Regions from separate parts of the Mesorhizobium sp. B2-4-12 genome, predicted to be linked through region 2. Evidence: predicted binding sites of a transcription regulator. Region 2 holds the regulator's gene; the other holds the start of a gene.

Region 1 (11,341 bases), on a different contig from region 2:
GGCTAGGAAGCCTTGCTTGCGTGGAACTTGCGCGGCCTTCGCCGCCCCTCGATCTGCGACAACCAGACTGATACGGAAGCGGCCGACTCACAAAAGCCAAGAAAAGACTAGCATGCAGCCCATGCCGCGCCAGAGATGCGGACGGCTCGAAGGTAGAAATATCGAACTTGCCAGGGACTTTGGACCGTCACCTGAAGAACAATGCTGATTCTAGACCGTCAGGAATTTGCGAACATCAGCCCGGTCCAGATCCTCCGCCGGGCCGGTGTGGACGATCCGGCCACGATCCATGATGTTGACCTCGTCGGCGAGTTCGCGGCAGAAGTCGAGATACTGTTCAACCAGCAGCACCGCGATGCCGGCCTGGTCGCGCAGGTAGCGGATGGCCCGGCCGATGTCCTTGATGATTGACGGCTGGATGCCCTCCGTCGGCTCATCCAGCACCAAAAGCTTCGGCCGCATCACCAGCGCGCGGCCGATCGCCAATTGCTGCTGCTGGCCACCGGAAAGATCGCCGCCGCGGCGGCCGAGCATCTGCTTCAGCACCGGAAAGAGTTCGAAGACATGGGCCGGCACGTCGCGGTCGGCGCGCTTGAGCGGCGCAAACCCGGATTCGAGATTCTCCCGTACGCTGAGCAGCGGAAAAATCTCCCTGCCCTGCGGTACGAATGCGATGCCCGACCGGGCGCGGTCATACGCCGCGCTCCGGTCGAGCGCCTTCCCCTCGAAGGCAACGCTTCCGCTCGTCAGCCGGTGATGGCCGACGATCGATCTCATCAAACTGGTCTTGCCGACGCCGTTGCGGCCGAGCACGCAAGTGATCTTGCCGGCGCCTACCTTCAGCGACACGCCGCGCAGCGCCTGGGCGGCGCCGTAGTGAAGCGTGGCATCGGAGACTTCGAGCATGTCAGCGCCGTTTCCAGAATCGGAGAAACGACAGATCGAAGCGATGGAATGGAACCCGCCAATGCATGTTCATCTCCCCAGATACACTTCCACGACGCGCTCGTCGGCCGACACGAAATCGAGTGTGCCTTCGGAGAGCACCGAACCCTCATGCAGGCAGGTAACCTTGACGCCGAGTTCGCGCACGAAATGCATGTCGTGCTCGACGACGATGACCGAATGGTCGCGCGCGATATCCTTGAGCAGCCGCGCGGTCTCCTCGGTCTCGGCGTCGGTCATTCCGGCCACCGGCTCGTCGACCAGAAGCAGCTTTGGGTCCTGCGCCAGCAGCATCCCGATCTCCAGCCACTGCTTTTGCCCGTGGCTGAGATTGGCGGCGAGCACGTCGCGTTTATCACCGAGCCGGATGACGCCGAGGATGTCGTCGATCCGCCGCGTCTCGGCCGCTGAGCGGCGATGAAACAGCGCCGGGAAGATCGAGCGCGGCCCTTTCAGGGCCAGCATCAGGTTTTCCTCGATCGTGTGGCTTTCGAAGACGGTCGGCTTCTGGAATTTGCGGCCGATGCCCATCATGGCGATTTCAGCCTCGTCATGTCTGGTCAGGTCCACCCGGCCGTCGAAGAAGACTTCACCTTCATCGGGCCGTGTCTTGCCGGTGACGATGTCCATCATTGTCGTCTTGCCGGCTCCGTTGGGGCCGATGATGGCGCGCATCTCGCCCTTGTCGAGCACCAGCGACAGGCTGTTGATGGCGCGAAAACCGTCGAAGGAGACCGAGACGCCGTCCAGGTAGAGAATTGTGTTCGATTTGCTCATGGTTACTCCGCCGCCTGCGGCTCGGGGTCGGACCAGGACCATTCGCCTGGATTCCTGGCCGGCGAGCGGGCGAGCTTCGAGGTCGCCAGCGCGACTCCAGCCTCGACTCCGGCTTCCTTGGCGATGGATGCCGCGCGCAACGCCTTCGCATCGCTGCGCCAGGAGTCCCACATGCCGATAATGCCCTTGGGCAACAGCAGCGTAACCGCGACGAACAGACCGCCGAGCGCGAACAGCCACAGTTCGGGCAGGACGCCGGTGAACCAGGATTTGCCGGCATTGACCAGCAGCGCGCCGATGATCGGTCCGACGATGGTGCCGCGCCCGCCGACGGCGGCCCAAATCACCACCTCGATCGAATTGGACGGTTCGAACTCGCCGGGATTGATGATGCCGACCTGCGGCACGTAGAGCGCGCCAGCAATGCCGGCCATGACAGCCGATACGGTGAAGGCGAACAGTTTTACATTCTCCGCCCGCCAGCCGAGGAAACGCGTGCGGCTCTCGGCGTCGCGCACGGCCATCAGGAGCTTGCCGTATTTGGAGCCGACGATCGCCCAGGTGATGTAGATGGCGAGCGCCAGGATCACGGCGCTGGCCGCGAACAACGCCGAGCGCGTGGCGTCGGCTTGCACGTTGAAGCCCAGGATGTCCTTGAAGTCGGTCAGGCCGTTGTTACCGCCAAACCCCATGTCGTTTCGGAAGAAGGCGAGCAGCAACGCGTATGTCATCGCCTGGGTGATGATGGAGAGATAGACGCCGGTGACGCGGCTGCGGAAAGCGAACCAGCCGAAGATGAAGGCGAGCAGGCCGGGCACCGCCAATACCATGAGGGCGGCGAACCAGAAATGATCGAAACCGGTCCAGAACCACGGCAATTCCTTGTAATTCAGGAACACCATGAAATCAGGCAGGACAGGGTTGCCATAGACGCCGCGCGAGCCGATCTGGCGCATCAGATACATGCCCATCGCATAGCCGCCGAGCGCGAAGAAGGCGCCGTGGCCGAGCGAAAGGATGCCGCAATACCCCCAGACCAGGTCGAGCGAGAGCGCCAGCAGCGCGTAGCAAAGATACTTGCCTGTCAGCGCGACGATGTAGGACGGAATATAGAAGGCGCTCGCCGGAAAAACGGCAAGGTTGAGCAGTGGCACGATGGCGGCCACCGCCAGGAGGACGAAAATGGTGATGGCGATGCGTCGCTCGGCGCCCGCGGCGAAGAAGCGTCCTGACATCATGCTTCCACCGCCCTGCCCTTGAGGGCGAACAGCCCGCGCGGGCGCTTCTGGATGAACAGGATGATCAGCACCAGCACGACGATCTTGCCGAGCACGGCGCCGGCATAGGGTTCGAGCACCTTGTTGACGATGCCCAGCGAAAAAGCGCCGACCAGGGTGCCCCACAGATTGCCGACGCCGCCGAAGACAACGACCATGAAACTGTCGATGATGTAGCCGCGGCCGAGATTGGGCGAGACGTTGTCGATCTGGCTGAGGGCCACGCCTGCGATGCCGGCGATGCCTGAGCCGAGCGCAAAGGTCAGCGCGTCGACCCATGGCGTCCTGATGCCCATGGAAGCGGCCATGCGCCGGTTGGCGGTGACGGCGCGCATCTGCAGGCCCCAGGGCGTGCGCTTCATCACGTAGAACAGCACGGCGAAGACGCTGAGCGCGAAAACCAGAATCCACAGGCGGTTCCAGGTGATGGCCAGTTGTCCAAAATCGAACGAGCCCGACATCCAGGAGGGGTTGCCGACCTCCTGGTTTGTCGGCCCGAAGATCGAACGCACGGCCTGCTGCAGGATAAGCGACACGCCCCACGTCGCCAGCAGCGTCTCCAGCGGTCGGCCATAGAGGAAGCGGATGACGCCGCGCTCGATGGCGAGGCCGACGAGAGCGGCGACCAAAAAGGCAAGCGGCAGCGCGATCACCAGCGACCAGTCGAACAGTCCGGGAAAGGATGTGCGGATCACTTGCTGGACGACGAAGGTGGTGTAGGCGCCGAGCATCACCATCTCGCCATGCGCCATGTTGATGACGCCCATGACGCCGAAGGTGATGGCGAGCCCGATCGCGGCGAGCAGCAACACCGAGCCCATCGAAATGCCGTACCAGATGTTCTGGGCGGCATCCCACAATGCAAGCGTCGAATTGATGTTGGCGATCGCCGCCGTCGCCGCTTGCCTGACCGCTTCCGAGGCATTTGCATCCACCGAGGTCAGCAACGACACCGCGTCGAGGTCACCGCGCGCGCCGATCAGCGCGATAGCCGCCAGCTTGTCGGCATCCGGGCGGTCGGAGACAAGAACCGATGCGGCGCGGGCCTGTTCGAACAGCGCCTTGACGCTGGCAACGGTCTCATTGGCGATCGCCGTGTCGAGTGGCTCGATATTGGCTGCGTCAGGTGTCTTGAACATGGTGCCGGCGGCGGCCAGGCGCACGGCCGGATTCTTGGCGCCGAGCGTCAGCGTGCCCAAGGCGTCACGGATCACACGGCGAAGCGTGTTGTTGACCTTGATCTTGGTGATGTCGTCCTTGCCGGCCTCACCTGACGCGTCGCCGCTCAGCGGATCGAAAAGCTCGATACTTCCGGCGGTTTCCTTGCCGGTGAACACCAGGGAGTCGGCCTTGCGGATGTAAAGACTACCGTCGGCAAGCGCGGCAAGCGGCCGTGCGACTACCGGGTCGGCGGTGGCCGCCAGTTCATGGACGACGGCGCCCGTCTCCGAAAAACCTTTGGCCGTGGCGAATTTGGCGATGGTGGCGCGCAGATCGGCTTCGTCGGCATGCGACGGCGAAAATATCGTCAGCAGCAACAACAGCGTCAGGCCAATCATGCGCATCGCGGTCATCGGAATAGGGTCAATCCCAGGGGTTGATGTTGCGCCCGGACGGACTGGAGGAATAAGTCCGCCCGGGCTGCGGTCTCGGGTCGCGGACCACTCCGCGACCCGACAGACCGGGAGGATCAGTTCGTGCCCTTGCCGCCGCACTTGCCTGTGGCGACATTGAAGTTGCCGCAGGACAAGGGCGCGCGCCAATCGGAAATCAGGTCCTTGGAGTCAGGGAGGTAATCGGACCATTCATCGCCCATCACCAGGCCAGGTGTGCGCGACACCGTCTCGAACTGCCCGTCGGCCTGGATTTCGCCGATCAGCACCGGCTTGGTGATGTGGTGGTTCGGCATCATGGTCGAATAGCCGCCGGTCAGGTTCGGCACCGATACGCCGACCATGGCGTCGATAACCTTGTCAGGATCGGTGGTACCGGCCTTTTCGACTGCCTTCACCCACATGTTGAAGCCGATATAATGGGCTTCCATCGGGTCGTTGGTGGTGCGCCTGTCGCTCTTGATGAACTTGTGCCAGTCGGCGATGAACTTCTTGTTCTCGGGCGTGTCGACGCTCTCGAAGTAGTTCCAGGCCGCGAGATGGCCGACCAGCGGCGCAGTGTCGAGACCGGCCAGTTCTTCCTCGCCGACCGAGAACGCCATGACGGGGATGTCCTCCGCCTTGATGCCCTGGTTGCCGAGCTCCTTGTAGAACGGCACGTTGGCGTCGCCGTTGACGGTCGAAACGACGGCCGTCTTCTTGCCGGCCGAACCGAACTTCTTGATCGCCGAGACCTCGGTCTGCCAATCGGAGAAGCCGAACGGCGTGTAGTTGACCATGATGTCTTCCGCCGCGACGCCCTTGGCCTTCAGATAGGCTTCGAGAATCTTGTTGGTGGTGCGTGGGTAGACATAGTCGGTGCCTTCGAGCACCCAGCGCTTCACCAAGCCGCCATCCTCGCTCATCAGATAGTCGACGGCGGGAATGGCCTGCTGGTTCGGTGCGGCGCCGGTGTAGAACACGTTGCGCTCGCTCTCCTCGCCTTCATACTGGACGGGGTAGAACAGGATGTTGTCGAGTTCGGAGAACACTGGCAGCACCGATTTGCGCGACACCGAGGTCCAGCAGCCGAACACCGCCGCCACCTTGTCCTTGGAAATCAGCTCACGCGCCTTCTCGGCGAACAGTGGCCAGTTGGAAGCCGGATCGACGACGACGGCCTCAAGTTTTTTGCCGAGCAGGCCACCCTTGGCGTTCTGCTCGTCGATGAGCATCAGCATGGCGTCCTTCAGCGTCGTCTCCGAAATCGCCATTGTCCCTGACAGCGAATGGAGGATGCCGACCTTGATCGTGTCGTCGGCGGCCCTGGCGGGAACCGACATCAACAGGCCAGCGGCCACCACGCTCGCCGAAAACATTTTTGTTATTGTCGAGAAACTACCCCTCATGCTGAACACTCCCAAGCTGGTTGATTGCACTGCAACAACGCGATGCAACCTACATGCCAACCGCGAATGGGATGTCCGAAAAAGCGAAATAGCCAAACATTGTCAGCCGCTTATTACATCAGACCAAACAAAACAAAGAGAGCCGAAAAAATTTGAGTGAGGGAAATTTGCGCAGCGCACAAGGCAAATTGCCTAATTTTAGCTCAAATTTATCTGATGCCTATATTTTGACCTTTGTGAACGGATCACCGCTGACAAATGTTGCGGCCCGACGCGAAAATGGGGCAAGCTCGACTTCAGACAGGCAACGTCATGGCATCCAGCATTTCACGCATATTCATCGGAATATTACTTCTGGCGGTGGGAACCGGAGCCGCGCGGGCCGACTTCAGCGGCGGCAGGATGCCCGACGGCACCTATCACTGCGAAGTTTATCTGCTCGGCATGTTCCTCAACCTGGGCGTCATCACCATCAAGGGAAATGTCTACACCGGCCCTGTCACCTTCGGCGCCGTCCAACAGGGCTATAACTACCAGATGGACGCAAACGGTGTGATCTCCTGGTTGGGACCGCTCGGCGGCTACACCACCGGTGGCAATTCCCTGTCCCTGACCCAGGCAACCCTGGATGGCCAGAACCCGCCCTCCTTCGATATCATCATGAAGCAGCCGGACGGGGCCTTCACCGCCTCGACCTGCACCAGGGGCGGCAGCCAATAGCCCGTCCTGGTGACGGCCCTCGCCGCGAGGCGAGCTTTCTCTCATGTCATCTGGATGTTGCCGAAGCTGGATAGGCAGCTTTGCGCCGTCACATCCACCTCGAGAGGCAGACACATGGCCGATTCCCCGTCCTCATCCTCCCCCGTCATTCGCAATGTCATCGCCGAGCGCGTTTCGCGCCGTACTCTCCTGAAGGGCAGCCTCGCATCTGGCGCCCTGGTCGCCGGCGGCGGCTTTGTCGGCTCGTTGTTTGCCGGCGAAACACATGCCGCCGCCGCCCTTTCCACCCTCGGTTTTCCGGAACTGAACCGAATCTATGGCAAGACCCACGCCGCAGCCGACGGCTATGAAACGACGATCGTCGCACGCTGGGGCGATCCGCTTGTCGCGGGCCTGCCGGATTTCGACGGCAATACGATCGCGGCCGACGAACAGGAAAGGCGCTTCGGCTACAACTGCGACTACATCGCCTTCATGCCGCTGCCCAAGGGATCTGTGAACTCCGACCACGGCTTGCTTTGCGTCAACAACGAATACATCTCGCCGAACGTGATGTTCCCCGGCATGACCGAGGACGGCGCCGGCAAGGCGATGAGCAAGGAACAGGTCGATCTCGGGCTGGCGGCGATGGGGCATTCGATCGTCGAGGTCATGCTCAAGGACGGCAAGTGGCAAACCATCGACGATAGCCCGCTTAACCGCCGCATCACCGCCAACACCGAAATGACCGTCTCCGGCCCCGTGGCTGGCCATGCGCTGATGAAGACCTCAGCCGATGCGACCGGCACCAAGGTGCTCGGCACCAGCTACAATTGCAGCGGCGGCATTACCCCATGGCGGACCGTGTTGACCTGCGAGGAAGGCGTTTCCGACCTGTTCGGCGGCGATCCAAAGAAGGCCCCTGCAGCAGGCATTCTCGACCGTTATGGCTTTGACGGCTCCGACATCTACGGCCGCGGCCGCTTTCACGACCGCTTCAACATCGACAAGGAACCGAACGAAACCAACCGCTTCGACTGGGTGGTCGAGATCGACCCTTACGACCCCAAGTCCAAGCCGGTGAAGCGCACGGCCCTTGGCCGCATGGCGCATGAGGCCTCTACGGTCGTCGTCAACAAGGATGGCCGCATCGTCGTCTACATGGGTGACGACGATTATTTCGAATACATGTACCGCTATGTCTCGAACAAGGCTTATGACAAGGCGAATCCCGCTTCGAGCAACGGCCTTCTGGACGATGGCGTGCTTTCGGTCGCTCGTTACGATGCCGATGGCACCATGACATGGCTGCCGCTGATCCATGGCCAGGGCAAGCTCACCGTCGATAACGGTTTTGCCGACCAGGCGGAGGTGCTGCTGAAAACACGGCTGGCCGCCGATGCGCTTGGCGCGACCCCGATGGACCGGCCGGAGGACATCGAGACCAATCCGGTCACCGGCCGCGTCTACGCCGTCATGACTAAGAACAAGAAGCGCGAGGAATCCAAGGTCAATCCAGCCAACACGCGGCCCGAAAACCTCTGGGGCCACATCGTCGAACTGATCCCGCCGGGCGGCTGCGGCAGCGACGCCGACCACACCGCCGACAAATACACCTGGGACCTGTTCGTTCTGTGCGGCAATCCCGGGGATGCCAAGGTCGGCGCCACCTTCCATTCCGACACATCGGACAATGGCTGGTTCGTGTGCCCGGACAACATCACCTTCGACCCCGCCGGCCGTCTCTGGGTAGCGACCGACGGCGCCAACGATTTCGACCTGCCCGACGGCGTCTATGGCATCGACACGGAAGGCCCGGCGCGGGGCCTGCCGAAGCTTTTGTTCACCTGCCCGCATGGCGCGGAAGCGACCGGCCCCTGCTTCACCCCGGATGGCACAACGCTGTTCCTTTCGGTTCAGCATCCATCGGAGGACGCCGAAACGCTCGACAAGGCGCAGTCCCTATGGCCCGATTTCAAGGACGGCCAGCCGCCGCGCCCCTCGGTCATCGCCATCCGCCGCAAGGACGGCCAGCCGGTCGGGGCATAGCCTTCGCAAGCACGAAAAAAGGCGCGGAACCCTCGCGGGTCCCGCGCCAGCAGGCAGTCGGGAGGTGGGACTAGATGCTTCTTGCCGACATCTGGGCGGCGATGTAGTCGGCCTGGCGGATTGCCAGCGACACGATGGTCAGGGTCGGGTTTTCGGCGGCACCCGTGGTGAACTGGCTGCCGTCCGACACGAACAGGTTCTTGATGTCGTGCGTCTGACCATGCTTGTTGACGACGCCATCGGCAGCTTTCTCGCTCATCCGGCTGGTACCGAGATTGTGGGTCGACGGATAGGGCGGCGTCGGGAAGGTGCGCGTGGCGCCGACCGCATCATAAAGCGCCGAGGCCTGCTTGTAGGCATGATCGCGCATCGCCGTGTCGTTTGGATGATCGTCGAAATGCACGTCGGCAATCGGCATGCCGTGCTCGTCCTTCTCATCGGCGTGCAACGTGATGCGGTTCTCCTCGCGTGGCATGTCTTCGCCGACGATCCACAGGCCCGCCATATGATCGTAATGGTCGAGTGCGGTGGTGAAAGAGCGTCCCCACCCGCCGGGGTTCAGGAAAGCCGCCATGAACGGCAGGCCGAGCGACAGCGTCTCGAATTCGTAGCCGCCGACAAAACCGCGTGACGGATCATGGCGGGCCTCGTCGCGGATGATGCCGGCCATGGTGGTGCCGCGATACATGTGCACCGGCTTGTCGAAGATGGCATACACCGAGCCGGTGGTGTGGCGCATGTAATTCTTGCCCACCTCCCCCGACGAGTTGCCAAGCCCATGCGGGAATTTGGCCGACTCGGAGTTGAGCAGCAGGCGCGGGCTCTCGATCGAATTGCCGGCAACGGCGACGATACGGGCTTTCTGCTCCTGCAGCTTGCCGTCCTTGTCGGCGTAGACGACGCCGGTCACCTTGCCCGAAGGATCATGGTTGATCTTGATCACCATCGAGTTCGGCCGCACCTCCAGATGGCCTGTCGCCTCGCCCTTGGGGATCTCGGTGTAGAGCGTCGACCATTTGGCGCCCCATTTGCAGCCTTGGAAGCAGAAGCCTGTCTGCTGGCAGGAATTGCGGTCGTCGCGCTCGACCGAGTTGATCGCCATGTTGCCGGTGTGGCATTCCTTGTAGCCGAGCTTGTCGGCGCCGGCCTTGAGCACCTTGAAGTTGTTGTTGCCCGGCAATCTCGGCCAGCCATTGGTGCCCGTCACACCCATCTTGGCTTCGGCCTTGGCGTAATAAGGCTCCATCTCGGCCAGCGTGACCGGCCAGTCCAAGAGGTTTGCGCCTTCCAGCTTGCCGTAGGTCGACAGCGTCTTGAACTCGTGCTCCTGGAAACGCAGCGACGCGCCCGCCCAGTGCGTGGTCGAACCGCCGACCGACTTGACGATCCAGGCCGGAAGGTTCGGGAAATCCTTCGACACCCGCCAGTCACCCGACGTCGTGCGCTTGTCCTTCCAGGCGAGTTGGGCGAACGAATCCCATTCGTCGTTGACGAAATCCTCATATTCGTGACGGGCGCCCGCCTCGAGGATGACCACGTCTATGCCCTTCTGTGCCAGTTCGTTGCCGAGCGTGCCGCCGCCGGCGCCGGAGCCGATGATAACGACCACGCCATCGTTCTTCAGATCAAATGATGCTGCCATGGTTTCCTCCCATGAAATCAATTGGATGCGGTTGGGCGAAGCGGCTCAAAGCCACTCGACGTCGTTGAAACCACGCGCGATATAGCCGCCCTTTGAGTAGGATTCGCCCTCGTAGCCGAAGATCGGCCAGAGCTCCTTCTGATTGTAGAGGCTGACCACGAGGCCGCCGCGAACCGCCTGGAAGAAGAGCGAGTTCTCGACGTCCCTGAGCAGCGCCACGCGCTGCTCTTCCCAGCCAAGCGCACGATAGCCGCCGCTGCCGGCCTTCCTGTCGAGATCAGCGATGCCATTTTCGATGAGTTCCTTGTGGGCCGGATCCTTGCCGGCCATCTCGTCATGGCCCTTCACCGCGACGGCGTAATATCTGTCCGGGACCTGGTCGTGCGGATAGATGTCGCGCGCCACCTGGATCAGCGTCGCCATCGTCTCCGGCTTCAGCGCCGAGGTTTCCAGCCCCCAGGCGTGTTCCGGGCTGATGACGGCACTGCCGGAAATGATGAGCAACGCGCCCGCGCCGCCGCGTTTGAGAAGCTCGCGCCGAGACAGGCCGGGCTTCCTCTCATAGATCGTAACCATATGTTCCTCCCTGCTTGCTGTTCGCACCCATAGGTGCCGTTGCTGGCGCCGCGCCGGTCCGCGCGGCCTGTTGTCCCTATTGGAAGCGCCCCCCACGCTGCAGCACCTCGACCTTGTAGCCGTCGGGATCCTCGATGAAGAAAAAGCGGGCGATGAGCGATCCGTCTCGCTCGAACTCGACGATCTTTTTCGGGTTGAGGCCAAGTGCACCGAGGCGATCATGTTCGCCGTCGAGATCGGCGACCGAAACCGCGAGGTGACCATAGCCGTCGCCGAGCGTGTAGGGTTCCTGCCGCCCCTTGTTGACGGTCAACTCAACTTCGAAAGGCGCATCGGCATTGCTGAGATAGATCAGCGTGAAGGTCTCGAAATCCA
Region 2 (11,341 bases):
AGGCGGTGCTTAGCCGGGACAATGGCAACATCGAATTCCGCTCTTCTCAGTTACGGGCGGGAGCAGCGACCGCCGGCAAGAAACAGCGTCACTCTACCCCAACGGACCTGTTTTCGGCGATGGCCCGGCCACGACACGCTCTGGCCTCGAGCAACGCGCTCCCGTCCGGATTTTCTTCATCCGAGCCGGCCCGGCGAATCCAACGCCGGCTTCGAGCCAGCAATGGCTCAAGCCACTGATTCCCGGGGCAAACCCGGACCGGGCCGCAACCATCCGAAGCTACCGCCTTTCCCCGCGCCGGCGACGCGTTACCCGGTTGACACGAAACTGTCATGCGACTGTTATAATCGAAGGCTATTGGCCTCAGCGGGCGCCGGCAAAAGGGCGCCGAGAGACCATCTTCCGAACAGGAGCAGGCCACATGAGACATTTCATCCGCTCGGCGGCCGTTGCGATTGCAATGGCTGCGGCGTCCACCTTCACCATGTCCGCAGCGTTTGCGGCTGATATCTCCGGCGCTGGCGCCACTTTCCCCTACCCGATCTACGCGAAGTGGGCCGACGCCTACAAGAAAGAGACCGGCATCGGCCTCAACTACCAGTCGATCGGTTCCGGCGGCGGCGTCAAGCAGATCAAGGCCAAGACCGTTACTTTCGGCGCTTCCGACGCGCCGCTGAAGGGTGAAGACCTCAACTCCACCGGTCTCGCCCAGTTCCCGATGGTGATGGGTGGCATCGTGCCCGTCGTCAATCTCAAAGGCATCAAGCCGGGCGAACTCGTTCTCGACGGCACGACGCTGGCCGATATTTTCCTCGGCAAGATCACCAACTGGAACGACGAGGCGATCAAGAAGCTCAACCCCAAGGCCAAGCTGCCAGACCAGGCGATTGCCGTTGTCCACCGTTCGGACGGCTCGGGCACCACGTTCAACTTCAGCTACTATCTCGCCGACGTGAACGCCGACTGGAAGTCGAAGGTTGGCGTCAACAGCGCGCTCGAGTGGCCGGTGGGTATCGGCGCCAAGGGTAATGAAGGCGTTGCCAACAACGTGTCGCAGACCGGCGGCGCCATCGGCTATGTCGAATACGCATATGCCAAGCAGAACAAGCTGACTTACACCGACATGATCAACAAGGACGGCAAGAAGATCGAGCCGACCGCGAAGGCGTTCTCGGCCGCGGCGGCCAATGCCGACTGGAACTCACAGCCGGGTTATGGCGTCATTCTCGCCAACCAGCCGGGCGCCGAGTCCTGGCCGATGACGTCCGCGACCTGGATCCTGCTGTACAAGAAGCCCGATGACGCCGCGGCGACCAGCGAAGCGCTCAAGTTCTTTGCCTGGTCCTATGCGAAGGGCGACAAGATGGCGGGTGAACTGGACTACGTTCCGATGCCGGACAAGGTCGTCAAGAGCGTCGAGGAAATGTGGAGCAAGGACATCGTCGGCAGCGACGGCAAGTCGCTCTACGCCGCCAAGTAACTCTCTTTGTCGAAGGGAGGACGCCTTTGGCGTCCTCCCATTTCTTTCGAATACGAGGGGCTAGATGACCACCGTTTCAGAAGCTACGCCGTTATCGAGCGTCATGCGGTCCAGGGATGCGACAGTGCGGCGCTTCGCCTTCACGGACATGGTGTTTCGGGAGGCTACACGCTCTTCTGCCGTTCTCGTCCTGCTCATCCTCAGCGGCGTCGCCATCTCGTTGTTTGCCGGCTCATGGGAAGCCCTGTCTAAGTTCGGCTTTTCCTTCCTGACGACCGAGGCATGGAACCCGGTCACCGAGAATTTCGGCGCCCTGTCGCCGATCTACGGCACCATCGTCACGTCAGCCATCGCAATTCTGATCGCCGTTCCCATCGGCATCGGCATCGCCGTCTTTCTCACCGAACTTTGCCCGCGACCGCTGCGGCGCCCGATCGGCATCGCCGTCGAGCTTCTGGCCGGCATCCCTTCGATCATCTACGGCATCTGGGGCTTGTTCGTGTTCGCACCATTCCTGCAGACGACGATACAGCCTTTCATCATCGACATCTTTCACAACGTGCCCGGGCTCTCCAGCCTGTTCGCCGGCCCGCCCTACGGCATCGGCCTGCTGACGTCATCGCTGATCCTGGCCATCATGGTGCTGCCGTTCATCACCTCGATCACCAAGGACGTGTTCGACACAGTGCCGGCGGTGCTGAAGGAATCGGCCTACGGCATCGGCTGCACAACCTGGGAAGTCACGCGGCGCGTGGTCATTCCCTACACCCGTGTCGGCATTATGGGCGGCGTTATGCTCGGCCTCGGCCGCGCGCTCGGCGAAACCATGGCGGTGACCTTCGTCATCGGCAACGCGCATCGTATCAGCGCCTCGCTGTTCGCGCCGGCAACGACGATCTCCGCGACGATCGCCAACGAATTCACCGAAGCCGACGGCCAACTCTACACCTCTTCACTGGTGGCGCTCGGCCTGATCCTCTTCGTCATCACCTTCATTATCCTTGCCATCGCACGCTATATGCTGATGCGCATCGACGCCCGCACGGGAGCCTGACCGATGTCGACGTCCCTGGCACTCCACAACAGACGCAAGAGAAGGAACGGCGTGATGATGGCGCTCTGCGTCGTCGCCGCCGGCATCGGCCTTGCCTGGCTGGCGCTGATCCTCGGCGCCCTGGTCTACAAGGGCCTGTCCGGCGTTTCGCTGGCGGTCTTCACCGAGATGACGCCACCGCCCGGCGATGCCGGCGGCCTGCTCAACGCCATCTATGGCAGCATCGTGATGACCGTCATCGGCGTCATCGTCGGCACGCCGATCGGTGTGCTGGCCGGTACTTACATGGCCGAATACGGACGCTTCTCGAAGCTGACCACGGTGGTGCGTTTCATCAACGACATCCTTCTGTCGGCGCCGTCGATCGTTATCGGCCTGTTCGTCTATGAGTTGCTGGTGCGGCCGATGGGGCACTTCTCCGCCATCGCCGGCGCCGTCGCGCTGGCCATCCTGGTCATCCCGGTGGTGGTGCGCACCACAGAGGACATGCTCAACCTGGTGCCGAACGCCTTGCGCGAGGCCGGCGCCGCGATCGGCGCACCGCGCTGGGTGGTCATCCGCTCTGTCGCCTATCGTGCCGCGCTTTCCGGCATCGTCACCGGCATATTGCTGGCCATCGCCCGCATCTCCGGCGAGACGGCGCCGCTGCTCTTCACCGCGCTCAACAACCAGTTCTGGTCAAGCAATCTCAACGCGCCGATGGCCAGCCTGCCTGTCACCATCTTCCAGTTCGCTCTCAGCCCTTACGAGGAATGGCAGCAGCTGGCGTGGACCGGCGCACTCATAATCACCTTAACGGTTCTCGGGCTGAGCATCTTCGCCCGCAGCCTTACCGGACGCAGAGAGGACAGATGAAACCGATGTTGTCCACCGATTTGAACGTGGCCGAGGCTGCCGTGGAAAAGGCCAAGATCGAGGTCAAGGACCTCAATTTCTACTATGGCCAGTCGAAGGCGCTGAAGGACATCAGCCTGTCGCTGCCCGAGCGCAGTGTCACCGCCTTCATCGGTCCTTCGGGCTGCGGGAAGTCGACGCTGCTGCGCGTCTTCAACCGCATCTACGAGCTCTACCCGAGGCAGAGCGCCGAGGGTCAGGTGCTGCTTGACGGCCGGAACATTCTCGACCGCTCGCAGGACCTCAACCTGCTGCGCACCAAGATCGGCATGGTGTTCCAGAAGCCGACGCCGTTTCCGATGTCGATCTATGAAAACATCGCGTTCGGCGTCAGGCTCTATGAGAAGATCAGCAAGGCCGAGATGGACGGCCGTGTCGAGCAGGCGCTGAAGCGCGCGGCTCTGTGGACCGAGGTCAAGGACAAGCTCAACGCCAGCGGGCTCAGCCTTTCGGGCGGCCAGCAGCAGCGTCTTTGCATCGCCCGTACCGTGGCGGTGAAGCCGGAGGTCATCCTGCTCGACGAGCCGGCCTCGGCGCTCGACCCGCTGTCGACCGCCAAGATCGAGGAGCTGATCGACGAGCTGCAGGCCGACTACACGATCGTCATCGTCACCCACAACATGCAGCAGGCGGCGCGCGTGTCGCGCCAGACGGCTTTCATGTATCTGGGCGAGCTGGTCGAGTTCGACCGTACCGAGAAGATCTTCACATCGCCCCGCGAGAAGCGCACGCAGGACTATATCACCGGCCGCTTCGGCTGATCTCACGCATACGAGGACCAGGATCATGGCCGAACACACAGTCGCTTCTTTCGACGAGGATCTCGGACAGATCAGCAGGCTGATCAGCGACATGGGCGATCTCGCCAGCTCGATGGTCGGCGGCGCCACCAAGGCGCTGCTGAACTCCGACAACGCGCTGGCACAGCGCGTTGTCTCCGACGACGTCATCATGGACGCGCGCCAGCGCGAACTCGACGACCGCGCCATCACGCTGATCGCCAAGCGCCAGCCGATGGCCGACGATCTGCGGCATGTCGTCGGGTCGATCCGCATGGCCGGTGACCTCGAACGCATTGGCGACCTTGCCAAGAACATCGCCAAGCGCGTCGGTACGGTCGGCCTGTCCACCACGCCGCGCGACCTGTCGCATTCCATCGACGCCATGGCGCAGCTGGTGCTGATCCAGGTGCAGGGCGTGATCGAGGAGTATGCGGCGCACGATGCCGAGGCCCTTGCCAAGCTGCGCGCCGATGACGAACGTATCGACGTCAAATACACCTCCGTGTTCCGCGAACTTCTCACCTACATGATGGAGGATCCGCGCAACATCACGGCTTGCACGCATCTGTTGTTCTGCGCCAAGAATCTCGAGCGCATCGGCGACCATGTGACCAACATCGCCGAGAATGCCTACTATGTGCTGACCGGTACGCAGCTGCCCGCGAATCGTCCGAAGCAGGACGAAACGGCGATGTCGGCGCCGGCGGCTTGATCGTCAGAGCGGTTCACCGTTTTACGGAAAACCGCTCTCTCTCTTGTTTCCATGCAATTCCGGACGGAAAACCGCTTCACACTTTTCCTGGAATTGCCTTAGAGGTGACCAGTCGATGATCGCGCCACGCATCATGGTGGTGGAGGATGAGGAGCCACTCGGCGTGCTCCTCCGCTACAATCTGGAATCGGAAGGCTACCAGGTCGAGGTGGTCCCGCGCGGCGACGAGGCGGAGATTCGCCTGCAGGAGAACGTCCCCGACCTCCTGGTGCTCGACTGGATGGTGCCGGCGGTGTCCGGGATCGAACTCTGTCGCCGGCTAAGGATGCGGCCCGAGACCGAGCGGCTGCCGATCATCATGCTGACGGCGCGCGGCGAGGAAAGCGACCGCGTGCGCGGCCTTTCGACCGGCGCCGACGATTATCTGGTCAAGCCGTTCTCGACACCGGAATTCATGGCCAGGGTCAAGGCGCTGCTGCGCCGCGCCAAGCCGGAAGTGCTGTCCAGCGTGCTCAAGGTGGGCGACATCGTGCTCGACCGCGAATCACATCGCGTCTACCGCAAGAAGAGCGAGATCCGGCTCGGGCCGACCGAATTCCGCCTGCTCGAATTCATGATGCGTCATCCCGGCCGGGTGTTTTCGCGCAGCCAGCTGCTCGACAATGTTTGGGGGGAGACGATCTATATCGACGAGCGCACGGTGGATGTGCATGTCGGCCGGTTGCGCAAGGCGGTCAATAACGGCCGCATGCCCGACGTCATCCGCACCATTCGTGGTGCGGGGTATGCAATCCGCGAGGATTGAGCGCGACTTTATTCAGGCCACGTTCTTCCCGGAGCCGGCTTTCGCCTGCATGCCCGGCGCGAAAATCTCCTGGTCGACGAAGGTCAGCGCCCGCATGGCGCAGCCCTCGCGGATCAGCGGCAACTCGTTGGGCTCGGTGTCGAAGGAAATCGATTTCGAGTGCTGGCCGCCGGCGGTCTGGGCGATGGCCTCGCGCAATGCCGGCTCGATCAGGTCGAAGGCGGCGGCGCTGACGCCGACCATGGCGACGGGGGCGGGATCGATCAGCGCGAACAGGCTGCCGAGGCCGTAGCCCAGCGCCTCGCCGGCCCTGCGGTAGGCCTCCCGCTCGGGCCCGTCCGTTTGCCGCGCCGTCGCCGCCAGCGCCCGCATCTGCGCGTCGCTGACATCGGCGACCGGCTCGGTGTCCTCGCTGAGCTGCCTGGCGTTGCGCCAGATGGCGTAATTGCCGGCATAGGCTTCGACGCAGCCGCGCCGCCCGCAGCGGCAGAGCGCGCCGCCTGGCCGATGGATCATATGGCCGAATTCGCCGCCCGAGGAATGGGTGCCGGTGAAGAGCTCGCCCTTCAGCACCAGGCCCATGCCGATACCGTGCGAAAGGAGAATGGCGATGAAGTCGTCGCGGTAGCGCTCCGGATCGCGCCAGCGCAGCGCCACCGCCATCATGTTGCAGTCATTCTCCACGGTGGCGGGGATGCCGAACTCGGCTTCGAGTATGTCGGCGAAGGCGATGTCGGTCTGCGGCGTGATGGGCGACCACAGCATTGCCCGGGCATCGGTGTCGGTGATGCCCTGGATCGCCAGCGCGATGCGGGCGACGCTGCGCACGTCGAGGTCGGGATCCTCCAGGCGCCGCCGCACGATGGCGACGCATTCGCCGATCAGTGCATCGCGCGACATGGTCAGCGTATCCAGCCGGCGCTGTTCCTCTGATATGACCTGGCCGGCATAGTCGATGACGGCGACGGACAGGAAATTCAGCGACAGCACCACGGTCATCACCGTTGCGGCTTCCGGATTGAGGCCAAGCCCGACCTGCGGCCTGCCGCGTTTGAGCGCGCCGGCCTCGCTCGGCTTGCCTTCGGCCAGGGTACCTTCGCCGATCAGATCAGAGGAAATCGCCGATATGGTGGAGTGGCTGAGGCCGGTGGTCGCGGCGATTTCGGTGCGCGAGGGCTGGCCGGCCCGGCGCACGGCCGCAATCACCATTGCGCGGTTGCGCCGGCGCAGATCGTCGTGGCGGATTCCGACCGACATGCCTTTCCAATATCCTCCCGGTCGCCGCGGCTCGTCGTGCCCCTCGAACACTGCGGCAACAGATCAAATACTGGCAGAAGCGGCCGGCGATGTCATTTATTTATTGCGGGGCTCGAAAAAAGTTCTCGGCCCTCAAAATCCATCAGAATCATTGTTGACAGCCTTCCGGCGATGCATCACTATTTTTTTTGAGGCTCGAAAAAATAGAGCCTTTGTGCCGGCCTTCGGGTCAGTTTGGTCGCGCCATACGCGGCGCAGGGAGGATATCATGAAGAGATTCGCAGTCGCCATCCTGGCGGGTGTCGCCATGTCACTGACGCTCGCGTCGGTCGCGCAGGCGAAGGGCAAGGTCATCGGCGTTTCTTGGTCCAACTTCCAGGAAGAGCGCTGGAAGACCGACGAGGCCGCCATGAAGAAGGCGATCGAGGCCGCAGGCGACAAGTACATCTCCGCCGACGCACAGTCCAATCCGGGCAAGCAGCTCACCGATGTCGAGAGCCTGATCTCGCAGGGCGCCAATTCGCTGATCATCCTGGCGCAGGATGCCTCGGCCATCGGCCCGGCCGTCCAGAAGGCGCTGGATGAAGGCATTCCGGTCGTCGGCTATGACCGCCTGATCGAGAACAAGGACGTCTTCTACCTGACCTTCGACAACAAGGAAGTCGGCCGGATGCAGGCCCGCGCGGTGTTCAAGGTCAAGCCGGAAGGCAACTATGTCTTCATCAAGGGCTCGGGTGCCGATCCGAATGCCGACTTCCTGTTCTCGGGCTCGATGGAAGTGCTCAAGCCGGCCATCGATAGCGGCAAGATCAAGAATGTCGGCGAGGCCTATACGGACGGCTGGCTGCCCGCCAACGCCCAGCAGAACATGGAGCAGTTCCTGACCGCCAACGACAACAAGGTCGACGCCGTGGTCGCCGCCAATGACGGCACCGCCGGCGGCGTCGTCGCGGCACTCACGGCGCAAGGCCTTGCTGGCACCGTGCCGGTGTCGGGCCAGGACGGCGACCATGCCGCGCTGAACCGCATCGCGCTCGGCACCCAGACCGTGTCGGTGTGGAAGGACGCGCGCGAGCTCGGCAGGAACGCCGCCGAGATCGCCTCGCAACTGGCGGACGGCAAGAAGATGACCGACATTGCCGGCGTGAAGGACTTCACGACGCCTGGCGGTAACACTGTCAAGTCGCTGTTCCTGACCCCGGTCGCCATCACCAAGGACAATCTCAACGTCGTCATCGATGCCGGTTGGATCAAGAAGGACGAAGTCTGCGCGGGCGTCGCCGCCGGCACCGTCGCGGCCTGTAACTAAGCTGGCCTGTTTCTCTCAGATATAGACGCCGCGGCCCTGGAACGGTTCAGTGTTTCTTGAATCGCTGAACCGTTCCAGCCCATTGTTTCCCACAATTCCGGACGGAAAACCGCTACGCACTTTTCCTGGAATTGCTTTAAGGCGGCGTTTTCTCAAAAAGATTTGTGTTTCCGCATCAGGCGGATAGCTTCTAGGCTGGGCTCCGGCGTCCGCGCCAGACGGCGGCCAGTGGGAGGAAATCATGACCGACACGACGTCCAACCCGCCGCAGGTCGATACCGCACGCGCATCGGAACTCGGCGCGGTCGCCCGCTTCCTGAAGGCAACCGAGATCGACACCCGCATGCTCGGCATGATCGGCGCCCTGTTGCTGATCTGGGTGGGGCTGCACGTGATTTCGAGCCTGCGTCTGGGCGTCAATCCGCTCGATTTCGACAGCCGCACCTTCCTCACGCCGCGCAATCTATGGAACCTCTCCGTACAAAGCTCCGCGGTCGCCATCATGGCCTGCGGCATGGTGCTGGTCATCGTTATGCGCAACATCGACCTGTCCGTCGGCTCGGCCGAGGGCCTGATCGGCATGGTCATGGGTTTTGCCCAGGTGCATTTCCTAGTTCGGTTCGTCGGGCTTGAACTCGGCAATCCATGGATCTGGGTGCTAGCGCTGGTCATCGGCCTGGTGCTGGGCCTGCTGATCGGCGCCTTCCAGGGCTTTATCATCGCCTATCTCGAAGTGCCTGCCTTCATCGTCACGCTGGGCGGCCTGCTGGTCTGGCGCGGCGCTGCCTGGTGGGTCACCAGCGGCCAGACCGTGGCGCCGCTCGACGCCACCTTCCAGCTGATGGGAGGCGGGCCGGCCGGATCGATCGGCGCCACCTGGAGCTGGATCGTCGGCATCGTCGCCTGCCTCGCCGTGGTGTTTGCGCTTTTCAACGGGCGGGTGCAACGCAAGCGCTTCCGTTTCCCGCTGCGCCCGATCTGGGCCGAGACGCTGCTTGGCGCCGTCACCTGCGCCGCCATCATGGGCGCGGTATGGCTGGCCAACTCCTATCCGTGGCCGATCGGCATTGTGAACAGATACGCCGCCGCCAACAACATCACCGTGCCCGAGGGCGGCCTGTTCATCGCTCACGGCATCGCCATTCCGGTGCTGATGGCGGTTGCGGTCGGGCTGATCATGACCTTCATCACCAACCGCACCCGTTTCGGCCGCTATGTCTTTGCCATCGGCGGCAATCCGGAGGCCGCCAATCTCGCCGGCATCAACACGCGCTGGATCACCATGAAGGTGTTCATGATCATGGGCGTGCTGGCCACGTTCGCCGCCGCGATCTCGTCGGCCCGGCAGAACTCGTCCACCAATGTGCTTGGAACATTGGACGAGCTGCTCGTCATCGCCGCGGCCGTCATCGGCGGCACGTCGCTTGCGGGCGGTTCGGGAACGATCATCGGCGCCATGCTCGGCGCGCTGCTGATGCAGTCGTTGCAATCCGGCATGGTGCTGCTCGGTGTCGACTCGCCGCTGCAAAGCATCGTCGTCGGCGCCGTGCTGGTCATCGCCGTCTGGCTCGACACCGTCTATCGCAAGCGGGTTTAGAGGATACGATCATGGCTGACAAAAACGCTCCCGCCGGCCCGCCGCTGGTCGACATGCGCAACATCTCGATTGCCTTTGGCGGCATCCGGGCCGTCGATGACGCCTCGATCGATCTTTTCCCCGGCGAGGTCGTGGCGCTGCTCGGCCACAACGGCGCCGGCAAGTCGACGCTGATCAAGATCCTCTCCGGCGCCTACAAGCGCGACGCCGGGCAGATATTCGTCAATGGCGAGGAAGCCACGATCACCAACCCGCGCGATGCCAAGAAATACGGCATCGAGACGATCTACCAGACGCTGGCGCTGGCCGACAATGTCGACTCCGCCGCCAATCTGTTTCTCGGCCGCGAGTTGATGACCGCCTGGGGCACGCTCGACGACGTTGCGATGGAGGCCGAGGCGCGCAAGGTGATGAGGCGCCTCAATCCCCGCTTCCAGCGCTTCAAGGAGCCGGTCATCAAGCTGTCGGGCGGGCAGCGACAGTCGGTGGCGATCGCACGCGCGATCCTGTTCAACGCCCGCATCCTGATCATGGACGAGCCGACCGCGGCGCTTGGGCCCCAGGAAACGGCACAGGTCGGCGAACTGGTCAGGCAGCTCAAGTCCGATGGCATCGGCATCTTCCTGATCAGCCACGACATCCACGATGTCTTCGAACTGGCCGACCGGGTCTGCGTGATGAAGAACGGCCAGGTCGTCGGGACCGCGCGTACCACGGATGTAACCCAGGACGAGGTGCTCGGCATGATCATCCTGGGCAAATGTCCTCCTGGCGCCATTCCCGGACCGGGTGCGCTGAAGATCGCCGCCTGAGGCCTATCGGTCGCGCCCGGCATTGGCGGACCAGGCCCGCGTTGCCGCTCATGTGATATGCCAGTGATCGCGATGGCTTGGCCTGACCATTGTGTTGGCCCGGCGACTTGCCCATAAAGGTCCGGTATTGCCCATGGACCGCATCATCCGTTGAAGAGACTTTTTCCAATCGTTGCGTTCATCGCCGTTGCGCTGATCAGCATGACCATGGCTGGGTTCGCCTATTTCGCGACGCAGGAAGCCGCCCGCATCAAGTTCGAAGCGGCGGCCGACGACGCACTCAACCGGATCGAGAGCCGGATCGACTTGCATCTGTCGCTGCTGCGGTCGACGCAGGCCCTGTTCGATGCCCGCAACGGCGACATCTCCCAGAACGAGTTCAAGGCGTTCTTCGACGCGCTGGATATCGACAACAATTTCGCTGGCCTGGGTGGCATCGGCTTCCTTCAGCTTGTCAAGACGGGCGACGAAGCGGCGGTCGAACGCGATATCCTGCACGATTTTGGCGCTAGCCATCCGGTCTATCCGGCCTCGACGCAGCCCTGGCGCGCGCCCATCACGCTTTTCGAGCCGCTGGATCCCTCCAGCCAGTCCAGCATCGGCTACGATATGTTCAGCGAGCCGGTGCGGCGCGCGGCG

The links. The regulator PhoB, encoded in region 2, activates phosphate uptake and scavenging genes when phosphate is short. The targets are predictions, from matches to a motif close to TGTCATNNANCTGTCAT.
Region 1: FJ934_RS02495 (PhoX family phosphatase) is a predicted target of PhoB. The motif match lies at 6,765-6,781, and genes of this name have one in related genera.

Annotation. Positions count from the first base shown of each region.
Region 1 covers NZ_VFVC01000002.1:225,401-236,741, forward strand. The annotation lists gene urtE (urea ABC transporter ATP-binding subunit UrtE) at 211-906, opposite strand; gene urtD (urea ABC transporter ATP-binding protein UrtD) at 976-1,722, opposite strand; gene urtC (urea ABC transporter permease subunit UrtC) at 1,725-2,960, opposite strand; gene urtB (urea ABC transporter permease subunit UrtB) at 2,957-4,573, opposite strand; gene urtA (urea ABC transporter substrate-binding protein) at 4,690-6,000, opposite strand; gene FJ934_RS02490 (hypothetical protein) at 6,313-6,720, shown strand; gene FJ934_RS02495 (PhoX family phosphatase) at 6,835-8,748, shown strand; gene FJ934_RS02500 (GMC family oxidoreductase) at 8,819-10,390, opposite strand; gene FJ934_RS02505 (gluconate 2-dehydrogenase subunit 3 family protein) at 10,436-10,966, opposite strand; gene FJ934_RS02510 (VOC family protein) at 11,043-11,341, opposite strand, start outside.
Region 2 covers NZ_VFVC01000010.1:118,981-130,321, reverse strand. The annotation lists gene pstS (phosphate ABC transporter substrate-binding protein PstS) at 422-1,480, shown strand; gene pstC (phosphate ABC transporter permease subunit PstC) at 1,545-2,534, shown strand; gene pstA (phosphate ABC transporter permease PstA) at 2,538-3,389, shown strand; gene pstB (phosphate ABC transporter ATP-binding protein PstB) at 3,386-4,189, shown strand; gene phoU (phosphate signaling complex protein PhoU) at 4,215-4,922, shown strand; gene phoB (phosphate regulon transcriptional regulator PhoB) at 5,038-5,727, shown strand; gene FJ934_RS08990 (ROK family protein) at 5,740-6,984, opposite strand; gene xylF (D-xylose ABC transporter substrate-binding protein) at 7,253-8,293, shown strand; gene FJ934_RS08980 (sugar ABC transporter permease) at 8,535-9,890, shown strand; gene FJ934_RS08975 (ATP-binding cassette domain-containing protein) at 9,902-10,702, shown strand; gene FJ934_RS08970 (CHASE domain-containing protein) at 10,853-11,341, shown strand, end outside.